One region of the Spirillospora sp. NPDC052242 genome, then DNA from elsewhere that is predicted to be linked to it. Evidence: predicted binding sites of a transcription regulator. Region 1 holds the regulator's gene; the other holds the start of a gene.
What was found. The regulator HrcA, encoded in region 1, represses chaperone genes, less so after heat shock. The targets are predictions, from matches to a motif close to TTGGCACTCTCNNNNNGAGAGTGCCAA.
Positions count from the first base shown of each region.

Region 2: groES (co-chaperone GroES) is a predicted target of HrcA. The motif match lies at 1,486-1,512, and genes of this name have one in related genera.

Region 1 is NZ_JBFAUZ010000006.1:170,760-174,017, forward strand. Features, by position in the region: gene hemW (radical SAM family heme chaperone HemW) at 1-267, shown strand, start outside; gene AB0L25_RS07200 (DUF3097 domain-containing protein) at 470-1,285, opposite strand; gene hrcA (heat-inducible transcriptional repressor HrcA) at 1,512-2,525, shown strand; gene dnaJ (molecular chaperone DnaJ) at 2,526-3,258, shown strand, end outside.
Region 2 is NZ_JBFAUZ010000008.1:18,238-21,495, forward strand. Features, by position in the region: gene groL (chaperonin GroEL) at 1-971, opposite strand, end outside; gene groES (co-chaperone GroES) at 1,054-1,362, opposite strand; gene AB0L25_RS08500 (class I SAM-dependent methyltransferase) at 1,619-2,866, shown strand.

The sequences.
Region 1 (3,258 bases):
CCCGCCGCCTACGCGTCCCGCCTCGCCGAGGGCGTCACCCCCGCCCACGCCCGCGAGATCCTCGACGCCGACGACCGCCGCGTCGAACGCATCATGCTCGAACTCCGCCTCGCCGACGGCTGCCCCACCGCCCTCCTCGACGACGCCGCCGTCCGCCGCCTCATCACCGACGGCCTCCTCGAACGGGCCCCCTACGCCGAAGGCCGCGCCGTCCTCACCCGCCGGGGCCGCCTCCTGGCCGACGCGGTCGTCCGAGACCTGTGCTGAGCGAAACCCGGTCGGCCTCCGGGCGCTGCGCGCCCTCCGGCCGCCCGGACAACCCGCCCCCCGGCGGTGACTGTGGTGCCGCGGCCCGCGTGGTGGCCCGGCTCCGAGGGGCGGCGCCGCGCTGAGCGCCTTGGGGGCCGTCTTGTGCTTGTGGTGGCTCTGCTGCGGTGCGGGGCGTTCCGGGGGTGTCGGGTGTGGGGGGTTAGGGGGCGGTCACGAAGTCGATCAGTTCTTCTACGCGGCCCAGGAGGGCGGGTTCTAGGTCGGTGTAGGTGGTCACGGAGGCGAGGATGCGCTTCCAGGCGGCGCCCACGTCGGGGGCCCAGCCGAGGGCGTCCAGGACGCCCTCCTTCCACGGGACGCCGCGGGGGACGCGGGGCCAGGCGGGGATGCCGACGGCGGCGGGCTTGACGGCCTCCCAGACGTCGACGAACGGGTGGCCGGCGATCAGGACGTGCGGGGACGAGACGCGCGCGGCGATGCGGCTCTCCTTGGAGCCCTCGACGAGGTGGTCGACGAGGACGCCGAGGCGGCGGCCTTCGGCGGGGCCGAACTCGTCGACGATCGCGGGGAGGTCGTCCACGCCCTCCAGGTACTCGACGACGACGCCCTCGACGCGGAGGTCGTGGCCCCAGATCTTCTCGACCAGTTCGGCGTCGTGCACGCCCTCGACGTAGATGCGGCTCTCCTTTGCGACCTGCGCGCGCAGGCCCCGGACGGCGACGGAGCCGGACGCCGAGCGCGCGGGGCGGCGCGGGGCCGCCTCGGGACGGACGAGCGTGACCGGGGCGCCGTCGATCAGGAAGCCCGCCTTGGTGAGCGGGAACACGCGGCGCTTGCCGAAGCGGTCCTCGAGGGTGACGCCGAACTTGTCGCAGGCCACGACGGCGCCGCAGAATCCGCTGTCCGGGTCCTCGGCGACCAGCCCCGGTTCGGCCGGGATCTCCGGGACGAGGCCCTTGCGGGGCCTGCGCCAGTCGCCGGACAGCACGTCGTTGCCGTAGTCCTTACTCCGCACAGGTCCGCAGATTAACCGGACGGCGGCCGCGGGCGGTGTCGTCCCCGGTCGCTCGGCGTGGCGCCCGATCCGGATAGGATCGCGCCGCCGCCGGGGCCGGGACCCTCCAGAAGGGCGCCCGCGGGTCGTACACTTGGCACTCAGGAGTAAGGAGTGCCAGCGGCACGGGGCCGGACGGCACCGGATGATCGGGGGGCCAGTGGCAGCGCACGAGGGAGGTGACAACGTGCTGGACGACCGGAAACTCGCGGTCCTGCGCGCCATCGTCGAGGACTTCGTGTCCACGAACGAACCCGTGGGTTCCAAGGCCTTGGCGGACCGGCACAACCTCGGCGTGTCCCCCGCCACGATCCGCAACGACATGGCGGTTCTGGAGGAGCAGGGGTACATCGCGCAGCCGCACACGAGCGCGGGCCGCGTCCCCACCGACAAGGGGTACCGGCTGTTCGTCGACCGGCTGTCGACGATCAAGCCGCTGTCGGCGCCCGAGCGGCGGGCGATCGAGACGTTCCTGTCCGGCGCGTACGACCTCGACGACGTCGTCGGCCGGACGGTGAAGCTGCTCGCGCAGCTGACCCGGCAGGTCGCGGTGGTGCAGTACCCGTCGCTGACGCGGTCGACGGTGCGGCACGTCGAGCTGGTGCGGGTGGCCGAGAGCCGGCTGCTGCTCGTCCTGATCACCGACACGGGACGGGTGGAGCAGCGGGTCATCGAGACGCCCGCCGAGATCTCCGAGGAATCGATCGGGCACCTGCGGGCGTTGCTCAACACGTGCCTGGACGGGCTCGGGCTCGGCGAGGTGCCGACGGCCGTCGCGGACCTGCCGGACAAGGTGGGGCCGGACGAGCGGCCGGTGGCGGCCGCGGTGCTGTCGGTGCTGCTGGAGACGCTCGTCGAACGGCACGAGGAGAAGATCGTTTTCGCCGGCGCGGCGAACCTGGCCGCGGTGGACTTCTCGCAGAGCCTGCGGGAGGTGCTGGTCGCGCTGGAGGAGCAGGTCGTGCTGATGCGGCTGCTCGGCGAGTCCGGCGACTCCTCTACTGTTACGGTGCGGATCGGCACCGAGAACCCCGAATTGGGGCTCCGATCGACCTCGGTCGTCGCCGCCGACTACGGCGTCGGCGACCTCACGCTGGCCCGGCTGGGAGTGCTCGGGCCTACACGCATGGATTACCCCAGCACGATGGGAGCGGTACGGGCAGTGGCACGCTACGTGGGACAGATCCTGGCGGGGTCGTAAGTGGCCAACGACTACTACGCGACTCTAGGGGTCGGCCGGAACGCGAGCGCCGACGAGGTCAAGAAGGCCTACCGCCGGCTCGCGCGGGAACTCCACCCGGACGTCAACCCCGACCCGGAGACCCAGGAGAAGTTCAAGGAGATCACCCAGGCGTACGAGGTGCTCTCCGACCCGAAGAAGCGGGAGATGTACGACCTGGGCGCGGACCCGTTCGCGCCCGGCGGCGGGGGCGGCGCCGGCGGGTTCGGCGGCGCGGGGTTCCCGTTCAGCGACATCATGGACGCGTTCTTCGGGACGTCGACGTCGCGCGGCCCCCGGTCGCGGGCGCGGCGCGGGCGGAACGCGACGCTACGGGTCGAGCTCGACCTGTCGGAGACCGCGTTCGGCACCACCCGGGAGCTGACCGTGGACACCGCGGTGGCCTGCTCGGCGTGCGAGGCGACGGGCTGCGCGCCCGGCACCCACCCGGAGACCTGCGACACCTGCCACGGGCGCGGCGAGGTGCAGCAGGTGCAGCGCTCGTTCCTGGGCCAGGTCATGACGGCCCGGCCCTGCCCGGCGTGCGGCGGCTTCGGCTCGGTGATCCGCACACCGTGCACCGAGTGCTCCGGGGACGGGCGCGTCCGCACCCGGCGCACCGTCAAGGTCAAGATCCCGGCGGGCGTGGAGAACGGCATCCACATCCAGCTCGCGGGCGAGGGCGAGGTCGGCCCCGGCGGCGGCCCGCCCGGCG
Region 2 (3,258 bases), on a different contig from region 1:
GTGACGGTGATCCGGCGCGCGCGGCCCAGGTCGTCGATGTCGATCGAGTCGAGCTTGAGGCCGAGGGCCTCGGACACGACCTGGCCGCCGGTCAGGGTGGCCATGTCGCCCAGCATCGCCTTGCGGCGGTCACCGAAGCCCGGCGCCTTGACGGCGACGGAGGTGAAGGTGCCGCGGATCTTGTTGGCGACGAGCAGCGCGAGGGCCTCGCCCTCGACGTCCTCGGCGACGACCAGCAGCGGCTTCTTGGTCTGGGCGACCTTCTCCGCCAGCGGCAGGAACTCCTGCACGTTGGAGATCTTGCCGTCCACGATGAGCACGTAGGCGTCCTCCAGGACGGCCTCCATGCGCTCGGGGTCGGTGACCATGTGCGGGGACAGGTAGCCCTTGTCGAACTGGAGGCCCTCGGTGAACTCCAGCTCGAGGCCCATGGTGTGGGCCTCCTCGACGGTGATGACGCCGTCCTTGCCGACCTTGTCGAACGCCTCGGCGATCAGCTCGCCGATCTGCGGGTCCTGCGCGGAGATGGTCGCGACGTGCGCGATCTCCTCCTTGGTGGCGACCTCGCGGGACGCCTTCAGGAGCTGGTCGGACACGAACTGGGCGGCGGCGTCCATGCCGCGCTTGAGGGAGAGCGGCGACGCGCCGGCGGCGACGTTGCGGGTGCCCTCCCGGACCAGCGCCTGCGCGAGGACGGTCGCCGTGGTGGTGCCGTCGCCCGCGATGTCGTTGGTCTTGGTCGCCACTTCCTTGGCGAGCTGGGCCCCCAGGTTCTCGTAGGGGTCCTCCAGCTCCACCTCGCGGGCGATGGTGACGCCGTCGTTGGTGATCGTCGGCGCGCCGAACTTCTTGTCGATGACGACGTTGCGGCCGCGCGGGCCGATCGTCACCTTGACGGCGTCAGCGAGAGCGTTGACGCCGCGCTCAAGAGCCCGGCGAGCGTCCTCGTTGAACTCCAGGATCTTCGCCATGCGGATTCTCCTCTTTCACGCGGTCCGCCCCGGCCCCGCCGAAGTCGGCGCGGACCGGGGCGGGCGCATCACGTCTCGCTGATTACTTCTCGATGACCGCGAGCACGTCGCGGGCCGAGAGCACGAGGTACTCCTCGTTGTTGTACTTGACCTCGGTGCCGCCGTACTTGCTGTAGAGCACGACCTCGCCGACCTTGACGTCGACGGGGACGCGGTCGCCCTTGTCGTCGACGCGGCCGGGGCCGACCGCGACAACGGTGCCCTCCTGGGGCTTCTCCTTGGCGGTGTCGGGAATCACCAGGCCCGACGCGGTGGTGGTCTCGGCCTCGAGCGGCTGGACGACGATGCGGTCCTCGAGCGGCTTGAGAGTGACCTTGGTGGCGGTCGTCACGATCTGACCTCCCCTTCGATAGGTCCTCGGCCGGCCATGGTCGGCCGACCGGCAACTGTGACAGAGAGAGGCGACCCTGGACCGGCCTGCCGTCGCGGGTGCCAGACCGACCTTGTCGCTGTGTTGGCACTCTAGCGTGGAGAGTGCCAGACATGAAACTATGCCGTGCCCGGTGGCTCGTCAACACGAACGCGAACGTCCGCGGCGAGCGTCCGGCAACGGTTCCGCGGCGTTCACGGAGCGCTAACTTCACCCTATGGACCCCGTCGCGTTCCGCCGCCTGCGGACCCCCTCCGGCCAGGACGTCCTCGCGGCGGCGACGGGCGCGGACGTGGGCGGGGACGGGCTGCTCGCGACGGCCGCGCGGCTGCGGGAGGCGCACGACCCCGACCTGGTGGCGGCGGCGCTGACGCAGGCGCGGCTGCGGGAACGGGCGAAGGCCAAGTTCGGCGCGGACGCCGAGCGGATGTACTTCACCGAGGCCGGGCTCGAACAGTCGACGAGGGCGAGCGTGGCCGCGTACCGGGCCGGACGGTTCGCGGACCGGCTGGCGGGCGCGCGTGTGCTGGAACTGGGGTGCGGCATCGGCGCCGACCTGATCGCCCGTGCGCGCGCGGGCCTCATCGGGGACGGCGTGGAACTCGACCCCCTGACGGCGGAGGTCGCGCAGGCGAACGTGGACGCGCTCGGCGTCGCCGATCGCGCGTCCGTCCGGGTGGGCGACGCGGTCGAGCAGGACCCGGCGGGGTACACGGCCGTGTTCGCCGATCCCGGGCGCCGCACGGCGCGCGGCCGGGTGTTCGACCCGCGCGCGTACGAGCCGCCGCTCGACGCCGTCCTCGACCTGGCCGGACGGACGGGCGGCGCGTGCGTGAAGGTCGCGCCGGGCGTCCCGCACGAGGCGGTGCCGGCGGGCGCGGAGGCCGAGTGGATCTCGGTGGGCGGCGACGTGAAGGAGGCCGCGCTGTGGCTCGGCGGGCTCGCGAGCGGCGTCCCGCGGCGCGCGACGCTGCTGGCCGGGGACGGCGCGGTGGCGGGCTCGCTGACGCCGCGCGGGCTCGGCGACCCGGACGTCCGCGGGTGGGGCCGCTACCTGTACGAGCCGGACGGCGCGGTCATCCGGGCGCACCTGGTGGCGGAGGTCGCGGAGCGGGTCGGCGGCGGGCTCGCGGACCCGCGCATCGCGTACGTGACGTCGGACGAGGCGCACGCGACGCCGTTCGCGTCCGGGTACGCGATCGAGGACGTGCTGCCGTTCTCGGTGAAGCGGCTGCGCGCGGAGCTGCGGCGGCGGGACGTCGGGGTGCTGACGGTCAAGAAGCGCGGGTCGGCCGTGGACGTGGACAGGCTGCGGCGCGACCTGGGGTTCGGCGGGCGCCGGCGGCGGGGCGGCGCGGAGCTGACGGTCGTGGTGACGCGGGTCGGGCGGGACCCGGTGGCGCTGCTCGTCCGTCCGCTGGCGGGGGTGCCAACCGGGTCGTCCGCGGGGCCGGAAGGGCGCTGACCCGCCCGGACCGGGCGGCGGCCGGGAATCGATTCCAAAGATCTTCCGGGGACCCCGGGCGGCCCAAGCGCGCCCCGGCGGCGCACCATGGCGGCGCAAATCATCGGCGCTTTCCGGCATTGCGTTCCCCAGGGGACCGCGGGACGCGCGGCAAGGCGGTAACGGGGCCCGTGAATCGGCGCGGACAGATCAACGCCCGGGGAAACACCAAGGGTTGTTCAGGAACGGGTGGGGCGGAGGCGTCGAATGCCTTCCGCGGCGGCGGCGACGGGCGGTCGCGGGCCCGCGCGGGGCGCGCGCGGGCCCGGCCGCGGGCGTCCGGCGGAGGCTCGGGAACTGCCGATGTTGGGCGAGATGTACGGACACGGCGCCCCACGGCGCGCCCGTCCGGG